4 regions of the Streptomyces sp. NPDC052114 genome follow, and region 3 is predicted to be linked to each of the others. Evidence: riboswitches for the same ligand, from Rfam matches in the RefSeq annotation. Region 3 holds a riboswitch; each other region holds the start of a gene.

Region 1 (5,204 bases), on a different contig from region 3:
CCCGGCAGGCGCTCGCCGACCAGCGGCTCAGCAAGAACCCCGCGCACCACGACGAGCCCGCGCATGCCAAGGGCAAGACCGGCATCCCCGGTGAGCGCAAGGCCGAGCTGATGACGCATCTGCTCAACATCGACCCGCCGGACCACACGCGGCTGCGGCGCCTCGTCTCCAAGGCGTTCACGCCGCGTCGGGTGGCGGAATTCGCGCCGCGCGTGCAGGAGCTGACGGACCAGCTCATCGACCGGTTCGCGGCGGAGGGCAGCGCCGACCTCATCCACGAGTTCGCCTTCCCCCTGCCCATCTACGCCATCTGCGACCTGCTCGGCGTCCCGCGCGAGGACCAGGACGACTTCCGCGACTGGGCGGGCATGATGATCCGGCACGGCGGCGGGCCCAGGGGCGGTGTCGCGCGGTCCGTGAAGAAGATGCGCGGCTATCTCGCCGAGCTGATCCACCGCAAGCGCCTCGACCCGGGCGACGACCTCATCTCCGGCCTCATCCGCGCCTCCGACCACGGCGAGCACCTCACCGAGAACGAGGCCGCCGCGATGGCGTTCATCCTTCTCTTCGCCGGGTTCGAGACGACCGTCAACCTCATCGGCAACGGCGTCTACGCCCTGCTCACCCACCCCGAGCAGCGCGAGCGCCTCCAGCGGGCCCTCGCCGAGGGCGACACCGCCCTCCTGGAGACCGGGGTCGAGGAACTGCTCCGCTACGACGGGCCCGTCGAGCTCGCCACCTGGCGGTTCGCCACCGAGCCGCTGACCATCGGCAGCCGGGACATCGCCGCCGGCGACCCCGTGCTCGTCGTGCTCGCCGCCGCCGACCGCGACCCCGCCCGCTTCGAGGACCCGGACACCCTCGACCTCTCGCGCCGCGACAACCAGCACCTCGGATACGGCCACGGCATCCACTACTGCCTCGGCGCGCCGCTCGCCCGCCTAGAGGGCCAGACCGCCCTCGCGACGCTGCTGCGGCGCCTTCCCGATCTGCAACTCGCGTCGGATCCTGCCGATTTGCGGTGGCGTGGCGGCCTGATCATGCGCGGACTGCGCACGTTGCCGGTGGAGTTCACGACCGCACAGGAAACAGGGCCACGGCAGCCCTGAACTGACGGACCGTCACGAATGTGACTTTTACGTGATCTCCGCTGCATCGACTTGTGACAGACGTTCGACTGCGGCTACGTTCACGACGACTTGGGCGCCCCCGGTGTCCCGGTCGTCGCCGCAGTCTCCTGAAAGGCAACCGCATGCTCTCCGGTCATGGTCGTCACCGACGCCCCCGCCAGGCCCCGGCTCTCATCGTCGCGGCAGGCGTCACCGGATCAGCCATCGCCATCCCCCTGCTCGGTGCCACCAGCGCGAGCGCCGCCGAGACCACGACGTGGGAGAAGCTCGCCGAGTGCGAGAGCGGCGGCGCGTGGAGCGCCGACCCGGGCAACGGGTACTACGGAGGGCTCCAGATCTCCGGCGAGATGTGGGAGCAGTACGGCGGCCTCGCCTATGCGCCCACCGCCGACCAGGCCAGCCGCTCGCAGCAGATCGCCGTCGCCGAGCAGATCCTGAAGGACCAGGGCACCGCCGCGTGGCCGAGCTGCGCCCCGATCGCGGGCCTCACCCAGGACGGCGCCGCCGCCGACGTCGACCCGGGCGCCCCCGTGACGCCTGAGCCCTCCGACACCTCCGACCCGTCCGGCTCGGACGGCTCAGGGGACGCGAAGGACTCCAAGGACTCCAAGGACCCCGAGGGCTCGAAGGACTCCAAGAACTCCGAGGACTCCGGCAAGAAGGACAAGGGGAAGGGCTCCGAGGGCTCCACGAGCCCCGAGGACGCCGACGAGCCGTCCGGTGACGCCTCCGGCTCCGCCGACCCCTCCGGCGACGCGAGCGACACGCCCGACAAGGGCGACGCGTCCCGAGACAAGAATCACGACGAGTCCGGCGACCGGGACAAGAAGGACGGCAAGGGCGAGGCGGGCGAGTCCGACGGCACGGACAAGTCCGGCCGCGACGAAGCCACTTCGCCGGACTCCGAGGACGCCACGGAGCCCTCCGAGGGCGCCGGACGCCACCGCGGCGACCGCGCGGACGAGGAGCCCGCCGCGGACGGCGGGAGCGACCGCGGCGGGCGGCACGCCTCGCGCGGCGGCGACCGCACGGACGAGGTCGCCGGCGGCACGTACACGGTGCGCTCCGGGGACAGCCTCTCGGTCATCGCGGACGACCTCGACGTCGCCGGCGGATGGCACGAGCTCTACAGCGAGAACAAGAAGACCGTCGGAGGCGACCCGGACCTCATCCTCCCCGGTCAGAGCCTCGATCTGGGCGAAAAGTAAGGGAAGTTGACGAAGCGTCCGCCGGGGCCTTCGCGTCGAATGTCCGATTTGGCGCGAGTGAGAGATGGGTCTCAGAAGCCCTGATCGTCTTTGAAATTCCGGCGATCGCGTGTCTACGGTCATCACCGCCCGCCACTGGTGGGCCCCGCCGGTCGGTACGCCGAATCCTGCCAACGGCCGGACGGGAACAGTCGTCGCTTCGAGCGCCGTAGGCAGGAGCGGGGGACCCAAGGTTTGCGCCGGGCCCGCCCGTTGGACGACCGGACAGCCGCGAGGCTGGACGGCCGCGAGACGGGCGGAAACGGCTAGGGGTGAAGCCGCGCTCAAGGAGCGCGGCCGGGCAACCACATCGGCCCGAACCCGACAGCTCACCTCGCAGGCGTCGGTGAGGGGATCAACTCATGCTGCTTTCCGGCAAGGGCAAGCACCGTCGCCCGTCCAAGGCCACCCGCGTCGCCACGCTCGTCGGCGTGACCGGTGCCGCCGTCGCCGCCCCGCTGATGGCGGCCGGTTCGGCCAGCGCCGCCACCACCTCCGAGTGGGACGCCGTCGCCCAGTGCGAGTCCGGCGGCAACTGGTCCATCAACACCGGCAACGGCTACTACGGCGGCGTGCAGTTCTCCGCCTCCACGTGGGCCGCGTACGGCGGCACGAAGTACGCCCCGACCGCCGACAAGGCCTCCAAGGCCCAGCAGATCGAGATAGCCGAGAAGGTCCTCGCGGGCCAGGGCAAGGGTGCCTGGCCGAGCTGTGGCGTCGGCCTCTCGGGCGCCTCGCCCAGCAGCGGCGGCTCGCAGGAGCAGACCCCGCAGCAGCAGGCCAAGCCGAAGCCGCAGCCGCAGCAGACGCAGCAGCAGGCCCCGCAGCAGCAGACGCAGCAGGCCCCCAAGCCGCAGCCGACGCCGCAGACCGAGACCAAGAAGACCGTCGAGACCCCGACCGGCAAGACGGTCAAGAAGGGCGACGGCGAGTACAAGGTCAAGACGGGCGACACCCTGTCCAAGATCGCCGAGGACCACGAGGTCAAGGGCGGCTGGCAGAAGGTGTACAAGCTCAACGGCGACATCATCGACAACGCCGACTTCATCTACCCGGGCCAGCAGCTGCACCTGAGCTGAGGCTCCTGACCCACCCGGCCGTGCCTCGGCGGACGCACGGCCGCCCCCGTCCCCACGGGCTCCCCGCCCCGGTGCGCGTATCCCCCGTACGCACCGGGGCGGGGCCATGTCCGCCTCCGTTCCCGCCCGCCGGGGCGGGGCCGTGTTCGCCCCTAGCGAGCTACCGGCCAGTAGAAACACGGGCTTCCGTCCCGTTTCCCAGGTATTTGGGCCCTGGCCCGTCCCACGGGACGGGCGGTCGGCTGGCCGAAGCTCCGGAGCCCGTTAGGCTCAGGAGACGCAGGGCCGAAGCGGCCCGCGTAAACGCGTCACATCCCAGAAGGAGATGCTCGTGCCGTCCATCGACGTCGTCGTAGCCCGGGAAATCCTGGACTCCCGAGGCAACCCCACGGTCGAGGTCGAGGTCGGCCTCGACGACGGCAGCACGGGTCGTGCCGCCGTCCCGTCCGGCGCCTCCACCGGAGCCTTCGAGGCCATCGAGCTTCGCGACGGTGACCCGAACCGTTACCAGGGCAAGGGTGTCGAGAAGGCCGTCCTCGCCGTCATCGAGCAGATCGGCCCGGAGCTCGTCGGCTACGACGCCACCGAGCAGCGCCTGATCGACCAGGCCATGTTCGACCTGGACGCCACCGACAACAAGGGCTCGCTCGGCGCCAACGCCATCCTCGGCGTCTCGCTCGCCGTGGCCCACGCCGCCTCCGAGGCCAGCGACCTCCCGCTGTTCCGCTACCTCGGCGGTCCCAACGCGCACCTGCTGCCGGTGCCGATGATGAACATCCTGAACGGCGGGTCGCACGCCGACTCGAACGTGGACATCCAGGAGTTCATGATCGCCCCGATCGGCGCGGAGTCCTTCTCCGAGGCCCTGCGCTGGGGCACCGAGGTCTACCACACGCTCAAGAAGGTCCTGAAGAGCAAGGGCCTGGCCACCGGCCTGGGCGACGAGGGCGGCTTCGCCCCGAACCTGGACTCCAACCGCGCCGCCCTCGACCTCATCCTCGAGGCCATCAAGGAGGCCGGCTACGTCCCCGGCGAGCAGATCGCGCTCGCGCTCGACGTCGCCGCGTCCGAGTTCTACAAGGACGGCAAGTACGAGTTCGAGGGCAAGTCCCGCTCGGCCGCCGAGATGACCGAGTACTACGAGGAGCTCGTCGCCGCGTACCCGCTGGTCTCCATCGAGGACCCGCTGTTCGAGGACGACTGGGCCGGCTGGAACGTCATCACCGAGAAGCTCGGCGAGAAGGTCCAGCTCGTGGGCGACGACCTGTTCGTCACCAACCCGGAGCGCCTGGCCCGCGGCATCGAGGAGAACTCGGCCAACGCCCTGCTCGTCAAGGTCAACCAGATCGGCTCGCTGACCGAGACGCTGGACGCCGTCGAGATGGCCCAGCGCAACGGCTTCAAGTGCATGATGTCCCACCGCTCCGGCGAGACCGAGGACGTCACCATCGCCGACCTGGCCGTCGCCACCAACTGCGGCCAGATCAAGACCGGCGCCCCGGCCCGCTCCGAGCGCGTCGCCAAGTACAACCAGCTCCTGCGCATCGAGGAGATCCTCGACGACGCCGCGGTCTACGCCGGCCGCAGCGCCTTCCCGCGCTTCAAGGGCTGAGCCCTCGTAGCCACGTAGTTACGTACGTCCTCGCACGCGGTCCCGTACCGTGTGCGGGGACGTACGTACGTTGACGCGCTGCGCCGGGGAGGCGGAACCATGCCCAAGGCCGGGACCAAGGACCGGTTCTCCACGG
Region 2 (5,204 bases), on a different contig from region 3:
GTGCCCGCGTACTTCTACCTGGAGTCGGACGGGAAGCTGCCCGTCTCCCCGGAGGGCAGCGGCATCGACACCGCCGCGGAGCTGAAGAAGTACTGGTTCGGGCAGGGCACCTTCGCCGACGGGCTCTCCCAGGAGACCTGCCGCAACTTCAAGCACGCCAGCTACTCCCTCGCGGCGACCTCGCACATGGCGGAGACCGCCCACCACCAGGGCGTCGACCTGTACGGCGAGGTCGAGGACCGGCTGCGGGCCGCCTTCGAGTTCCACTCCAAGTACCAGCTGGGCGCCAAGGCGCCGAAGTGGCTGTGCGGCGGCACGGTCCAGCGCGACATGGGGCCCGACACCGAGGTCGGCCTGAACCATCTGCAGGGGCGGCGCGGCCTGAAGATGCCGGAGACCGAGAAGTACACGGAACAGCGGCGTCCGGAGGGGACGGACGACCTCTTCGTGGCCTGGGAGACCCTCACGCACGCGGGCAACGCGTAACCGGTTCGCTTCCGCCCTCCCAATGGCGTACTGTTGGGTTCACCGACGCGGGGTGGAGCAGCTCGGTAGCTCGCTGGGCTCATAACCCAGAGGTCGCAGGTTCAAATCCTGTCCCCGCTACTGAAGGCCGAGGGCCCGGAACCAAGCAATTGGTTCCGGGCCCTCGGTGTTTGCTGCCGTTCGCCGTCGTTTGCCGTCGTTCGCTGCTGTTCCGCGTCGTTCGCCGTGGTCTGCCGTCGTCCGGTGCCGTTCTCCGCCCTTCCGCGTAACCCGGTCGGCCCACACCAGGTCGCACCCGCCCCGCGCTGCGGGAAGCCTGAATGGAGCGCGGTGATGGGCGCGGAGTCGGCGGGAGACAAGCGGTGGGGCAGCAAGGCGTAACCGGCGACAGCGGCGCCACCGCGCACGAGTGGGCCTTCGTCCGCGCCCTGCCCTTCCTGCTCCTCGTCGTCGGCGTCGTCTTCGACGCGTCGACCCCGCCGGAGTTCACCGCCGCGCCCCTGTTCACCGCGGCCCCGCTGATCGCCGCCCCCTTCTACTCGCAGCTCAACACCGTCCTGACCGGCGCCGCGGCCGCCTCCGCCGTCTTCTTCCTGCACTACGGCCACCAGGGCACCAGCCACGTCGAGGCCGTCACCGAGCTGATCACCGTGCTGACCGTCGCCGTCCTCGCGGTCGTCATCAACCGCGTCGTGCGGCGCGGCAACGACCGGCTCGCCACCGCCCGCTCCATCGCCGAGGCCACCCAGCGCGCGGTGCTGCCCGAGCCGGACCCCCGCATCGGGGGGCTCGACATCGCCGCGCGGTACGAGGCCGCGCAGGCCGACGCGTTCATCGGGGGCGATCTGTACGCGGTGCAGGACACCCCGCACGGCGTACGGCTCATCGTCGGCGACGTACGCGGCAAGGGCATGGGCGCGGTCGCCGCGGTCGCCGTCGTCATCGGTGCCTTCCGGGAGGCCGCCGAGCAGGAGGCCACCCTGGAGGCGGTGGCGCAGCGCCTGGAGCGGGCGCTGGCGCGCGAGGGGACCCGGCGCGACGGCCTCGACGCCTTCGAGGGGTTCACCACCGCCGTCCTCGCCGAGATCCGGCACGGCGAGGGCCTCGTACGGCTCATCAACCGCGGGCACCCGCCGCCGATGCTGCTGCGCGGGGACGGCCGGCTGTGCGTCCTGTCGGCGACCGAGCCCGCGCTGCCGCTCGGCATGGGCGACCTGGGGGCCTGGCCGGACCGGGCGGACGAGACGGAGTTCCCGCCCGGCGCGCTGCTGCTCTTCTACACGGACGGCCTCTCCGAGGCGCGTGACGTGGCGGGGGAGTTCTACGACCCGGCGGCCCGGCTCGGCGGCCGGATCTTCCCGGGGCGCGCGGGCCCGCACGCGCTGCTCGCCGCGCTCGCCGAGGAGGTGCGGCGGCACACCGGGGGCGCCACGACGGACGACATGGCGCTGCTCGCCGTGCGGCGACCCACCGCCGACGACCCCGACGTCACTCCCCGTGACTGAAGTGCACCCCTCTGCACAACAACTGACGTACTGTCAACGGAATGTGAAGCTCCGGTAGAGGCCGACGAGGGGTCAAGTCGCCCCGTTCAGAACCTCCGTGTCCCGGTACGTACGGCCGAAGAGCGTTAACGATCAACAGGAACGGCTTGGAATACCGACCCGCCGTCTATTAACGTTCGATAACGCAGCGCGGTCGTCCCAGCCGTCACTAGAGGCGGCTCCGTGCGCACGCGCCTAATCCCGCAAGGGAGCCGGGGAACCACCAACTTGGGGTGAATCGGGCATCTGTGCCTCTGTGCCGGATGTCCGTAGGAGACCTTCCTGCTCCGAACCCGTCAGCTAACCCGGTAGGCGAGAAGGAAGGAAAGGAGTGCGCCCCAGTGGCGTCCAACCGGCCTGCCCCCCGAGGCGTGTACGTGCCCAATGACGACGACTTCGGTCCGTACGCCGAGGAACCCTTCGAGGAGTGGAATCCCACCGAGGAATCCATTCGTCCCGTCCGCGGCAGGCACCGTGTGCACAAGAAGGGCGGCGGCGGCCTCGCCCGCAGCTCCACCGTCCTCGGCGTGGGCGTCATCGCCGCCGTCGGCGCGGGCGGCATCGCCACCGCGCAGGGCGGCAAGCCCCCGGTCTCCATATCGATGCCCGACCTGGGCGCCGTCACGGACTCGCTGCCGGAGGCCAAGTCCCTTCCCGGCGTGGGCTCCCTGATGTCCGACGACGCGTCGGACTCCGAGGGATCCACCACCGCGACCCCCCTCAGCACCGCCGGCGTCAGCACCGCCGACGCCCGGCAGGGCACCACCGACGCCGGCGAGGCCCTGCGCGCCCGCATCATGCAGCAGGCCGAGAACCAGCAGCACCAGGCGGACTCCGCCGTGCAGACCGCGGCCGAGGACGCCGCCGTCGAGAAGGCCGCGGAAGAAGCCGCCGCCCAGCAGAAGTCGGCCGAGAAGGAGGCGGAGGCCAAGGCCGCCGCCAAGAAGAAGAAGGAGGAGGAGGCCCGCAAGGCCAAGGCCGAGGCCGAGCGTCTTGCCAAGCTCGCCAAGAGCTACGTCATCCCGACCTCCTCGTACACGCTTACCTCGCACTTCGGCGACGCCGGCTCCATGTGGTCCTCCGGCCACCACACCGGCCTCGACTTCGCCGCCCCCACCGGCACCCCCCTCAAGGCCGTGCACACGGGCACCGTCAAGGAGGCGGGCTGGGCCGGGGCGTACGGCTACCGCACCGTGCTCGAACTCGAGGACGGCACGGAGATCTGGTACTGCCACCAGTCCTCGCTCAACGTCAGCGCGGGCCAGAAGGTCAGCACCGGCGACGTCATCGGACGCGTCGGCGCGACCGGCAACGTCACCGGGCCGCACCTCCACATGGAGGTCCACACGCCCGACGGCACCGGGATCGACCCGCTCGGCTGGCTGCAGGGCAAGGGCCTCAACCCCTGACGCACCCCAACCCCTGACGCACCCCGAAGACCCCGGCGGTCCTGACGGCGACCCCCCGACGTCAGGGCTGCCGGTTCGGCATGCCCGTACTTGACGCTCCCTTGAACCGACCGACGGAATTCCCTTTCCGCCAAGGGTGTTGAGGGACGCATGACCTCTCTTCGCCCCCTCGGCCCCTCCGACCTCGAAGTCTTCCCCCTCTCCCTCGGCGGCAACGTCTTCGGCTGGACCGCGGACCGGACCGCGTCCTTCGCCGTCCTCGACGCCTACACCGCGGCGGGCGGCAACTTCATCGACACCGCCGACGCCTACTCGGCCTGGGTGGAGGGCAACAAGGGCGGCGAGTCCGAGACCCTCATCGGCGAGTGGCTCGCCGGGCGCGGCAACCGCTCCGACGTCGTCGTCGCCACGAAGGTCGGCTCCCACCCCGACTACAAGGGCCTGTCCGCGAGCACCATCAAGGCCGCCGCCGAGCAGTCCCTGCGCCGCCTGGGCACCGACTACATCGACCTCTATTACACGCACTTCGACGACCCGTCGGTCCCCGTCGAGGAGATCATCGGGGCGCTCGACGAGCTGGTGACGGCCGGCAAGGTGCGCGCCATCGCCGCCTCCAACATCACCCCCGAGCGGCTCCAGGAGTCCCTCGACTTCTCCGACCGCGAGGGCCTCGCGCGGTACGTCGCGCTCCAGCCGCACTACAACCTCGTCTCCCGGGACACCTACGAGGGCCGGCTCCAGGAGGTCGCCTCGCGCTCCGGCCTCGCCGCCGTCCCCTACTTCGCGCTCGCCGCGGGCTTCCTCACCGGCAAGTACCGTCCGGGCACGAAGGTCGAGAGCGCGCGCAGCGGCCGGGTCGAGCAGTACCTGGGCACCGAGCGGGGCGACCGGGTCCTGACCGCGCTCGACGGGATCGCCGGGGCGCGGGGCGTCCAGGTGGCGACCGTGGCGCTCGCGTGGCTGGCCGCGCAGCCGACCGTGGCGGCGCCGATCGCGTCCGCGCGCACGGTCGAGCAGCTGCCGGCGCTGCTCGCGGTGGCGGACCTCGAACTCACGCAGGCGGAGCTGGCCGCGCTGACGGCGGCCTCCGCCTGACCGCCGGCTAGGAACGGTAGGGGTTGTACGCCGGGTAGCCGTGGGCCGGGTGGGGCCGCGGCTGCCCGTACGGGGGCGGGGCGTAGGGGGTGTGGCCCCATGCCGGGGCGGCGTAGGGGGCGGGCCCGTACGGGTAGCCGTACGCCGCGTACGGCATCGGGACCATGACCGGTGCCGTCGCCCGTGCCGCGTAGTCCAGGGCCGGGCGCGCCGGTTCACGGCGCTCCCAGAGCTTCTCCAGCAACTCCCGCTCGCGTACGACGAAGTCGGCGCCGGCCCGCCCGCGGCGGCCCCGGTGGCGCAGGAACGCGAGCGAGGTCGCGTACTCCTGGTACTCCGCGACCGTGCGGGCCGCGGCCTTGCCCCAGGTGTACGAGGCGTAGTCGCGGGCCAGCGCGCGGGCGCGCATCGAGCCGAGCGCGTACGGCTCGGGCGGGGTGAGCCAGCCCGCCGCCGTGTACACGGGCAGCTCGGCGCTGATCATGCGCAGTTCGCGCTGCCGGGTCCAGATGGCGAGCCAGGTCAGCAGCCCGAACGCGGGCAGCATGAAGACCGCGTACACGGTGAAGAAGCCGAACTGCCCGAAGACCGCCGAGCCGTTCCACAGCGCGTGCATGCCCATCGCGAGCAGCAGTCCGGTCAGGGGTATGAGGACGCGGCGCACCCGCAT
Region 3 (5,204 bases):
GCCGCCGAGTGCGGCCCGGGTCACCGCGCGCGCGTACTCGGGGGTCTGCAGCAGCCCCGGTACGACACTCGTCTCCAGCGTGCGCACCCAACTCGCCTGCGACTCCAGGCTGATGAAATCGCGGTAGGTGGCGGGCAGCAGATCGCGGTAGGCCTTCCACCAGTGGTGGCGCCCCGCGCCGGGGTCATCGGCACCGGCGAACGCGAAGAGCAGTTCGTTCAGTTGGGGGTCCTTCACCTCGTACGCTTCGAGGAGCAGACGCACGTCGGCGGCCTTCACGCCACTGCGGCCGGTCTCGATCCGGCTCACCTTCGACTGGTGCCAGCCCAGCTTGGCCGCGGCCTGGCTGCTGGTGAGTCCCGCGTGGGTGCGCAGCGCGCGGAGTTCGGCACCGAGTTGGCGGCGACGCACCGCGGGGCCGTACTGCATGCCCGTCTCCTTCCGGGTGGAGCCGTCGGGCATCCCGGCGGCAGAGCGGGGGCAGTAGGCGACAGTAGAGGAAGCACCAGTGTGCATCCCAAATACGGTCTGCCGTAGCAGAGTTCACCGCTTCGAGCGACAGATATATGCACATCTCGGTGGATCGCCACCCGTGACAGGGTAAGGAGTGGCAGGCTGGCGCGAAGCACCAGTTCGGGACTGTCCTCGAGTCATCCGCGACGAGTCGGAGACCGGTCCCGGTGGGAAAGGGACAGCGTCGCCATGGCAGACCTCCAGGAAGCCTCCGTCACTCTGCCGAGCGATCCTGCCTCGGTCTCCGCGGCCCGGAAATACGTCTTGCGGGTGCTCTCCGAATGGGGACTGCCCGGCGACGACGAGGTGGCCGACACGATCAGACTGATCGTCTCCGAGCTCGCCACGAACGCCGTGCAGCACACCTTGGGGCAGTCGCCCACCTTCACCGTGGACGTCGAGCTCGACCGGGAGGAGCAGCTGCGGATCGGTGTCACCGACAGCCACCCCCGCTACCCCAGGCGGCTGCCCGCGGCCGTCCAGCAGGACAACGGCCGGGGCATGGTAATCATTCGCTGGCTCACCGCAGAGTGCGGCGGCAGACTCTCGGTCAGTCCGACCGACGAGGGCGGCAAGACCGTGTGGATCGCCCTGCCCTGGAAGGCGCCGGTCCGGCGCAGACAGCGCGGCGCCGCGCACTGAGACGCGGGACCGGCCGATCCGCCCGCGAGAGCTCGCGTGGGGGCCGCGCCGGTGGGTCCGCGCGATCTCCCGGGCCGTGCTCGGTCAGCCCGTCCCGGCCGAGCGGCCGAACGCCCCGCGCAGCAGCGCCCGGAAGGAGTCCGCCGCGGCGTTCGGCTCGTCGGTGCGGTGCACCACGGAGATCGTGCGCCGCAGGTCGCCCGGTTCCAGCAGGCGGGTGCCGACGGGCGTGACCGCGGTGCGCGCCACCATCTCCGGTACCACGGCGACCCCGAGCCCGGCGCTGACCAGCGCGCAGACCAGTGCGTACCCCGGTGTCCCGACCAGCACCGCGGGGCTCGTCCCGGCACGGGCCAGCGCCCGCTCCACCGCCTGCCGGGGCGGATGGTCCGGCGCCATGCTGATCAGCGGCTGTCCGGCCAGCTCGGCCAGCGGCAGCCGGGAGGTGCCGCTGCTGAGGGCGTGCCCCGGCCGGGTCACCAGGACCAGCTCCTCGACCAGGATCGGCTCGGCCGAGACCGCGGCGGGCAACGGCACCGGATCGGCGGGCTCGTAGGTGTGCGTGAGCGCCAGGTCGACCTCGCCCGTCGCCACGGCGGTGACACCCGAGGGCGGCTCGTGCCCCGTCACCGTCAGCTCCACATCCGGATGCGCCCTGCGGAACGCGCTCAGGACGGGCGGCAGCAGATGGATGCCGGCGGTCGGAAACGTCCCCACCCGCAGCCGTCCGCCGGAGAGCCCGGCGAGCCGCGCCAGTTCGTGCCGGGCCCGCTCCATCTCGTCCAGCACCCGGCGGGCATGCCCGACGAGGAGCTCGCCCGCACCCGTCAGCCGCGCCCCGCGATGGTGCCGGACGAGCAGTGCGGTGCCCGCCTCGCGCTCCAGCTTGGCGAGTTGCTGCGAGAGCGCGGGCACGGTGTAGCCGAGGCGCTCGGCGGCCCGGGTGATCGAACCTGCCTCGGAGACGGCCACGAGAGCGGCGAGGCGTGTGGGGTCGTACATGGCATCTCCCTCAACACCTGCTTAAGGCAGACCCAGGATATTCCACATACCTGCTGAAGGCTCCGCCCGGGCAGGCTGGCCCCCATGGACGCACAACTGGTCGCCTTCACCGGCGTCGCCGCGGGCATGGTCGCCGTGCCGGGCGCCGACTTCGCCGTCGTCGTACGCAACGCGCTCGCCTCACGACGGGCCGGAGTCGCCTGCGCGGTCGGTGTGGCCGGCGGGCTCTTGGTGCACACCGCGCTGGCCGTCGCGGGCGTCGCCGCGGTCCTCGCGGCCGAGCCCGCGCTCTTCCGGGCGCTGCAACTGCTCGGCGGGGTCTATGTGCTCCACCTCGCCCACCGCGCGCTGCGGTCGGCGGCGGTGCCGCGGGCCGCTTCGGGGGACGAACCGGTGGCGCGGGGCGGTGGCCTGCGCGAGGGGTTCCTCACCAACGCCCTGAACCCCAAGGCGTCGATCACCTTCCTCAGTGTGCTGCCCCAGTTCGTGCCCGACGGCAGCCCCGCGATGCCCAGGACGTTGCTGCTGGCGACGATCGTGGTGGCGTTCGCACTGCTGTGGTTCCCGGTGGTGGCGCTTCTGGTGGACCGGCTCGGTGCCTGGCTGCGCAGGCCGCGCACCGCCCGTGCCGTCGAGGCCGTCACCGGCGCCGCGCTCGGCGTGCTGGGTCTTGTGCTCCTCCTGGAGCCGGTTCTCGCGTGAGGGCGGAGCCCGTCCGGGTGTGACCGGAGGTTCTGCGGGGCCGCGGCTCCGGCGCGCGTCACGCACGGGCACCTGGCGGGTGCGTGACGCGCGCCGGACCGATCGCGGCCGGGTCAGCGGACCCTGCCGTACCAGACGCTCTTGGACCAGATCTTCTCCAGGCGGACCACCGTGCCCGTCTTGGGGGCGTGCCAGATGCGGCCGTTACCCGCGTAGATCCCGACGTGGTAGACGTTCCGGCCCGAGTGGAAGAACACCAGGTCGCCGGGGGATCGCTGGGACTTGGAGATGTGCCTGGTCTTGTTGTACTGCGCGGCGGCGGTGCGCGGCAGTTTCTTGCCCGTCTTCTTGAACGAGTAGAGCGTCAGGCCCGAGCAGTCGAACCTGTTGGGCCCCACCGCGCCGTAGCGGTACGGAGAGCCCTTCTTGGAAGCCGCGATCTTGAGCGCCTTCGTCCCGTGTGTGGCTGCCTGTGCCTCCGACGCGAGCCCGGGGGCCACGACGGTGCCGCCTACGACGGCGAGCGTGAGGACCGATGCCGCACCGGTCCTGCTGAGCAGCGACGGAACATGATTCAGCGCAGTCATGCGCAACCCTTCGTCAGCCGCCTGTGAAGGATGACCTGTCGGGTTCGGGCAGGCGAAGATGCCCGGCCGCGTCGTGCTCTGCGGCTTCACCCCAAGGGCGTCGTCCGGACTTCCCGGACGGGCCCGCCGTGCTTGGGTCCTCCACTCCTGCCGTTGCACCGATGTCGACCGGTCATCCGGGTGGCGGCAGGACTCGGCGTCCGCCCGGACCGCCCCGCCGCTGTGGCGGGGGCTTGTCGTCGGAAGGGATCTTGACCCGACAAGGGCGAAAAAACCGAGCCGAAACGGCGTTTTGTGAGGCTCCTCACGACTGACCCGTTCGGGTGGACACTGACGAATTCGGGTTGAGGAGGCATGGTCTGACGACCGCTCGACCAGCGTTGGAATGTGTCATTCCGCCCCCGTTGTACACACCTGGCGCAACTCTCCACGGCAGGGCGGCGGACGCCCTGGTACGCCGTCCGGGGTAGCTCGTCTGGTCCGTTTCGAACCGGTCCGGGACGTTCCGGAGGGCCGTGCGGGGGCGTCCGCGCCGTGGTCAACCGGCCGGGGGCGGCGGCACGGTGACCCGCCGGGCCCGTCGCTCGCCGTCGAGGACGCGCAGGGCCGTGGCGAGTGTGCCGGTGTGCACCTCGCTCTCGCCGCGCTGGTGCATGAGCGTGAGCGCGTCCCGCAGGGCGGTCGCCCGGCCGACGAGTGCCTGGGCGGCGCGCAGTCCGCCGTAGGTGTGCTCGGCGCGGGCGGGGTTGATCCGGCCGAGCAGGTCGACGACCTCCAGATAGCGGTCGACCAGCTCGGCCTCGGCCCGCGTCAGGGCGGGCAGGGGTGGCAGTTCGGGTGGCAGCATCGCCCGCTCACCTCGGATCGCGCGCGGCGAGGGAGGTCTTGCGGTTCGGGATGATCCGGTCCACGAGGCCGTACTCCAGGGCCGCCGGCGCGTCCAGGATCTTGTCCCGCTCAATGTCCGCGGTGATCCGCTCCGGGCTCTGCCCCGTGTGCCGTACGAGCAGTTCCTCCAGGAGCCGTCGGGTGCGCAGGATCTCGTCGGCCTGGATCGCGAGGTCGCTGGTCTGCCCCTGGATCGGTTCGGCGACGGAGGGCTGGTGGATCAGCACCCGCGCGCCGGGCAGGGCGCCCCGCTTGCCGGGGGTGCCCGCCGCGAGCAGCACGGCGGCGGCCGAGGCGGCCTGTCCGAGGCAGATCGTCTCCACGTCGCAGGTGACGAACTGCATCGTGTCGTAGATCGCCGTCATCGCGCTGAACGAGCCGCCCGGGGAGTTGATGTAGAGCGAGATGTCGCGGTCCGGGTCGAGGTACTCCAGGTGCATGAACTGCGCCATCACGTCGTTCGCCGAGCGGTCGTCGATGGGGGTGCCGAGAAAGACGATCCGCTCCTCCAGGAGCTTCGAGTAGGGGTCGAGCGTCCGCGTTCCCGAGCTGGTGCGCTCGGTGAACTCGGGCAGGACGTAGCGGGCGGACGGACGGTTCATGGCACGCCTCTCTTCTTCCGGTCGCGGAGCGGTCCGGGCTCTGTAGAAAATGTACAGGACGTACGTTTCTCTGAGGATGGGGAAGAGCGAGGTGTGCCGCCGCGCGGGGCCCGCGTACCCTCTTCGGGCCATGAGGGAAGACGCGCGGGAACGGGACGAGCGAGGGCTGCTCGCCCTGGAGATGGACGTCATCCACGGCCTCGGACCGGCCGGGGAGGGGACCGGAGGGCTGCCGACGGTGACCGATCCGTCGGTGCGGGCCGTGCTG
Region 4 (5,204 bases), on a different contig from region 3:
GTTGCCGGACACGTCCGCGCGGTTGCCGGAGCCGACGAAGGTGGACAGGCCCGCGCCCCGCCGGTGCAGTCCGGAGAGCAGGGCGATGCCGATCGCGCCGGACTGGGTGAACAGGCCGATGCGCCCACGCGCGGGCGGCTGCGGGGCGAGCGAGGCGTTGAGCCGCGTCCCGGGCGAGGTGTTGATGACACCGAAGGCGTTGGGGCCGATGAGGCGCATCCCGTACGACCGGGCCTGGCGCACCAGTTCGCGCTGGCGCGCGCGGCCCTCGACGCCGCTCTCCCCGTACCCGGCGGAGAGCACCACGAGGCCCCGCACCCCGCGCTCGCCGCACTCGGTGACGACCTGGGGCACCCGGTCGGCGGGCACCGCGATCACGGCGAGGTCCACGGGCTCCCCGATGGCCGCGACGGAGCGGTGCGCCGGGAGGCCGTCGATCTCGCTCCCCTCGGCGAAGGCGGCGTTCACCGCGTACAGGCGCCCGGTGAATCCGGCGTCCCGAAGGTTGCGCAGCACGCTGCGGCCCACTCCGCCGGGCGTCCGGCCCACGCCGATCACGGCCACCGATCCCGGGGTGAGCAGCCGCTGCACCGACCGGGCCTCGGCGCGGTGCTCGCGGGCGCGCTGCACGGCCAGCGAGCGGTCGGTCGGCTCCAGGCCGAACTCCAGGCGTACGACGCCGTCCTCGAAGCTGCGCTTCTGCTGGTAGCCCGCGTCGGTGAACACCTTGATCATCTTGGTGTTGGCGGGCAGCACCTCGGCGGCGAAGCGACGGATGCCGCGCTCCCTGGCGACGGCCGCGATGTGCTCCAGGAGGGTGGAGGCGACGCCGCGGCCCTGGTGGGCGTCCTGCACGAGGAAGGCGACCTCGGCCTCGTCGGCGGGGGCGCTGGCGGCCATGCCGCGTTCGTCGATGCGGTCGTAGCGCACGGTGGCGATGAACTCGCCGCCCACGGTCGCGGCGAGCCCCACCCGGTCGACCTGGTCGTGATGGGTGAAGCGGTGCACGTCCTTGGCGGACAGACGCGGGTAGGGCGCGAAGAAGCGGTAGTACTTCGACTCGTCCGAGACCTGTTCGTAGAAGCTGACCAGGCGGTCCGCGTCCTCGGCCGTGATGGGCCTGATGCGGGCGGTGCCTCCGTCGCGCAGCACCACATCGGCTTCCCAGTGGGAGGGATGGTCGTGCCGATCCTGCTGATCCGACGGGGTCTGCATGGGGCCAGGGTACGGGTCGCGCACCCGCCGGGGCCGGGGCAGGCTAGGACGCGTCGAACGGCGGCCGGGCGCGGGACGTACGGCCGGGCGGCCAGGGACATACGTCCGGGCAGGCCCGGACGTATGTCAGACGGAGCACCCGCGACGGCATGAGACACTGGTCTAGACAAGTGTGAGACACCTGGAAGGGCAGCAACACATGGCTGAGCGCCGCGTCAACGTCGGCTGGGCCGAGGGCCTTCACGCCCGACCCGCCTCCATCTTCGTCCGCGCGGCCACGGCCGCCGGCGTCCCCGTGACGATCGCCAAGGCCGACGGCAACCCGGTCAACGCGGCCTCGATGCTCGCGGTGCTCGGCCTGGGTGCCCAGGGCGGCGAGGAGATCGTGCTGGCCTCCGACGCCGAGGGTGCGGACGCCGCGCTCGACCGTCTGGCCAAGCTGGTCGCGGAGGGGCTCGAGGAGCTCCCGGAGACGGTCTAGGACACGTTCTCCCGCAGTACGTCGATGGGGTCGCCCGGAAATCCGGGCGACCCCATCGACGCTTGTGCGTGATCGGATGCCGAGGAGACGTGAGCCGATGCCGGGGCGGCGTGATCGGATGCCGGGGCGGCGCGAGCCGATGCCGGGGCGGCGTGAGCCCTTTTCGAGGCGACGTGAGCCGCTTTCTGGGCCGCGGCGGAAATAGCGCGCGGCAGGACGACGCGCGCGACGTCGCCTTTCTTTGCGCACCACGCTTTACACATCGCACTTTCGCGTTACGCATCGCATTTTCGCGCGCCTCGGCACGCGAATTCCCCGTGCATCTCTTTGTATACGGCGCTCCCGTTAATTCGGGAGGCTCACCGTGTTTACGGCATGTTGCGAATCCCTCACCGCGCCGGCCGGCCGCACGGGGCGCCACTGGTGCGCGGCCGTCACGCGCTCGGCGTGCGCCGCGGTGAGCGTCCTGGCGCGCTCCGCGTCCCCGCGGGCCACCGCGTCGACGATCGCGGCGTGCTCGGACCAGCACGCGGCCGGCGCCGCCGACGGCCGCACGACGTACATCCAGGCGACCTTGTGCCGCAGCTGGGTGAGCAGCGAGCCGAGCCCGGCGCTGCCGGACGCCTGGGCGAGCGTCTCGTGGAACCAGCCGCCCAGTGACCCCAGATCCTCTCCCCGGCCGCTCCTGCACCGCTCCTGGCCCAGCCTGACGAGGCCGCGCAGGACCCTCAGGTGCGCCTCGGTGCGGCGCTGCGCGGCACGGGCCGCGGCGAGCGGCTCCAGCAGCAGCCGGATCTCCAGGAGGTCGGCGGCCTCCTCCTCCGTCGGCTCGGCCACGCACGCGCCCGCGTGCCTGCGCGTGACGACGAAGCCCTCGGCCTCCAGGGTGCGCAGTGCCTCGCGCACGGGGACGCGGGAGACGCCGTAGCGGCGCGCGAGGAGGTCCTCGGTGAGCCGGCCGCCCCTTTCGTACACACCGGAGACAATGTCGTCCCGGATGGCCGTGCATACCGAGTGCGCGGGAATGCGCATGACCCGACCTCCGCTTTAATCACCGCGAAACGCGGTCGACCGACGCTCGTTCCGCGACTCTATTGCAGAACGCCGCAATTTCCGATGGCGGACCGGAATCCATGGATATCTTTTGGCCAAGGAAGTCGCGGGACGCGCGCGAGGGACCGGGAAGGCCTGGAAGACCCCCGGGCGGAGATCGCCGAAAGCCCCGGCTCGGGGCGAGCCGGGGCTTTCGCTGTGGCGTGGGGTGCGCCGCTGTGGCGGCGCGACGGTGCCGCGGGTTCCGCGGGTCCCGTGGATCCCGTGGATCCCGTAGGTCCCGTGGGTCAGACGTTGACGCCGTGCGAGCGCAGGTACGAGACGGGGTCGATGTCCGAGCCGTAGTCGGCGCCGGTACGGGCCTCGAAGTGGAGGTGGGGACCACTGGAGTTGCCGGTGGAGCCCGAGAGGCCTATCTGCTGGCCCGGGGTGACCGTCTGGCCGACGGTGACGCTGAGGGACGACATGTGGCCGTATTGGGTGTACGTGCCGTCGTTCATCTTGATGACCACGTTGTTGCCGTAGGCGCCGCCCCAGCCGGCCTCGACGACGGTGCCGGAGCCGACCGCGTGGACCGTGGTGCCGGACGCGGCGTGGAAGTCGACGCCGGTGTGGCTGCCGGAGGACCACATGGCGCCGCCGGTCTGGTAGCCCGTGGAGACGTAACTGCCGGAGATCGGCGAGACGTAGGTGTTCAGGCGCTTGCGCTCGGCCTCGCGGGCGGCGCGCTCCTTGGCCTCGCGCTCCTTCTTGGCCTTCGCCTTGGCCTCGGCCTCGGCCTTGCGCTTCTCCTCGGCGGCCTTCTTCTTGGCGGCCTCTTCGGCCTGCTGGGCGGCAGCGGCGTCGGCGGCGGCCTGCTTCTGCGCGACGGCCTGCGCGTCGACGCCGGCGGCGAGCGAGTCACCGACGGAGACGGCCTGGGTGAGGCCGGTGTGCTCGACGGCCATGTCGTCGGGGGCGGCGAACGCCTGGCCCGCGAGGCCTCCGATGACGCCGGTGGTGGTGAGCGCTGCGACACCCGCGGCGTTCGCCGTGGTACGCGTCAGGCGGCTCGGACGACGGTGCTTCCCGGTGGCACGGGTGAACGCCATGAAGCGGGTGATCCTTTCCTTCCCTCTCGCCTACCGGGTTAGCTGACGGGTTCGGAGCAGGAAGGTCTCCTACGGATCCCTCGCCTGACGGCAAGGTGTCCGATTCACCCCAAGGGACGTGTGGGTCCCCGGCTCCCCTGGCTCGCGCCGTACGGGGACTCGGCGATGACTGTCCGGTGTCGCGGATGCGACGTACTGCGTGACGGACAGCCGGACCGAACGCTAAACGGGGCATCTTTCGATCGACAAACAGAATCCACCTTTTGTAGCGCACGCCACACACCAGACAGGCAACCTCCATATGAATCCGGACATATGAGGACCCCGGCGACCGAATCGGTCGCCGGGGTCACGAAATGTCCCGACTGCCGGGAGGACCGGCAGGAGGGTCGCCGGGCCACCCGGGGGCGGCCTGACGGTCACTCAGCCGGTGACGACCGTCACCTCGCCGATGCCGAGGGCCTTGACGGGCTCCTCGATCTGCGCGGCGTCGCCGACCAGGACCGTCACCAGGCGGTCCCCCGGGAAGGCGTTCACGACGGCGGCGGTGGCCTCCACGGTGCCCGTGGCGGCCAACTGCTGGTACAGCCGCGCCTGGAAGTCGTCCGGCAGGTGCTGCTCGACCTGGTCGGCGAGCGTGGCCGCCACGGAGGCGGCCATCTCGAACTTCAGCGGGGCCACCCCGACGAGGTTCTGCACGGCCACGTCGCGCTCGGCATCCGTGAGGCCCTCGGCGGCGAGGGTGCGCAGGACCTTCCAGAGGTCGTCGAGCGCCGGTCCGGTGTTCGGCGTGTCCACGGAGCCGCTGATGCCGAGGAGCGCGGCGCCCGACCCGTCCGGCGCCGAACGCAGGACCTGGCCGAACGACCGTACGCCGTAGGTGTATCCCTTCTCCTCGCGCAGGACGCGGTCCAGGCGGGAGGTGAGGGTGCCGCCCAGGCAGTACGTGCCGAGGACCTGGGCGGGCCAGACGCGGTCGTGCCGGTCCGCGCCGACGCGGCCGATCAGCAGCTGCGTCTGGACGGCTCCGGGGCGGTCCACGATGACGACGCGGCCGTGGTCGTCGGCGGTCACCGGCGGCACCGGGCGCGGCTCGGCCGCGGAGCCCGTCCAGGCGCCGACGGTGTCCGCGAGGACGGCGTCCAGGTCGGTGCCCGCCAGGTCGCCGACCACGACGAGCGTGGCCGTGGCGGGCCTGACGTGCTTCTCGTAGAAGGCGCGCACGGCCGCCGAGTCGATGGCCGTGACCGTCTCCTCGGTGCCCTGGCGCGGGCGCGACATGCGCGAGGAGGCCGGGAAGAGCTGCCGGAAGAGCTCCTTGGCCGCGCGGCGCGCCGGGTTGGCGGCCTCGTGCGGGATCTCGT

The links. A riboswitch is a leader RNA that binds a small molecule or an ion and turns the genes downstream of it on or off. The one in region 3 is predicted to bind cyclic di-AMP.
Positions count from the first base shown of each region.
Region 1: it holds a riboswitch for cyclic di-AMP, as region 3 does, so the genes downstream of both, AB0L89_RS19970 (transglycosylase family protein) here and AB0L89_RS20715 (C40 family peptidase) in region 3, are expected to answer to the same signal.
Region 2: it holds a riboswitch for cyclic di-AMP, as region 3 does, so the genes downstream of both, AB0L89_RS18585 (M23 family metallopeptidase) here and AB0L89_RS20715 (C40 family peptidase) in region 3, are expected to answer to the same signal.
Region 4: it holds a riboswitch for cyclic di-AMP, as region 3 does, so the genes downstream of both, AB0L89_RS32595 (M23 family metallopeptidase) here and AB0L89_RS20715 (C40 family peptidase) in region 3, are expected to answer to the same signal.

Region 1 is NZ_JBFAWC010000008.1:303,764-308,967, forward strand. It holds gene AB0L89_RS19960 (cytochrome P450) at 1-1,109, shown strand, start outside; gene AB0L89_RS19965 (transglycosylase family protein) at 1,253-2,338, shown strand; cyclic di-AMP (ydaO/yuaA leader) riboswitch at 2,533-2,735, shown strand; gene AB0L89_RS19970 (transglycosylase family protein) at 2,740-3,456, shown strand; gene eno (phosphopyruvate hydratase) at 3,788-5,068, shown strand; gene AB0L89_RS19980 (septum formation initiator family protein) at 5,168-5,204, shown strand, end outside.
Region 2 is NZ_JBFAWC010000007.1:386,924-392,127, forward strand. It holds gene AB0L89_RS18570 (alginate lyase family protein) at 1-486, shown strand, start outside; tRNA gene AB0L89_RS18575 (tRNA-Met) at 533-606, shown strand; gene AB0L89_RS18580 (PP2C family protein-serine/threonine phosphatase) at 849-1,991, shown strand; cyclic di-AMP (ydaO/yuaA leader) riboswitch at 2,213-2,360, shown strand; gene AB0L89_RS18585 (M23 family metallopeptidase) at 2,408-3,439, shown strand; gene AB0L89_RS18590 (aldo/keto reductase) at 3,590-4,534, shown strand; gene AB0L89_RS18595 (PrsW family glutamic-type intramembrane protease) at 4,542-5,204, opposite strand, start outside.
Region 3 is NZ_JBFAWC010000009.1:56,107-61,310, reverse strand. It holds gene AB0L89_RS20735 (helix-turn-helix transcriptional regulator) at 1-429, opposite strand, end outside; gene AB0L89_RS20730 (ATP-binding protein) at 703-1,155, shown strand; gene AB0L89_RS20725 (LysR family transcriptional regulator) at 1,240-2,157, opposite strand; gene AB0L89_RS20720 (LysE family transporter) at 2,242-2,859, shown strand; gene AB0L89_RS20715 (C40 family peptidase) at 2,973-3,446, opposite strand; cyclic di-AMP (ydaO/yuaA leader) riboswitch at 3,450-3,626, opposite strand; gene AB0L89_RS20710 (hypothetical protein) at 3,985-4,293, opposite strand; gene AB0L89_RS20705 (ATP-dependent Clp protease proteolytic subunit) at 4,301-4,936, opposite strand; gene AB0L89_RS20700 (GNAT family N-acetyltransferase) at 5,067-5,204, shown strand, end outside.
Region 4 is NZ_JBFAWC010000018.1:122,681-127,884, reverse strand. It holds gene AB0L89_RS32610 (GNAT family N-acetyltransferase) at 1-1,215, opposite strand, end outside; gene AB0L89_RS32605 (HPr family phosphocarrier protein) at 1,415-1,696, shown strand; gene AB0L89_RS32600 (GntR family transcriptional regulator) at 2,042-2,728, opposite strand; gene AB0L89_RS32595 (M23 family metallopeptidase) at 3,037-3,840, opposite strand; cyclic di-AMP (ydaO/yuaA leader) riboswitch at 3,853-4,015, opposite strand; gene AB0L89_RS32590 (pitrilysin family protein) at 4,264-5,204, opposite strand, start outside.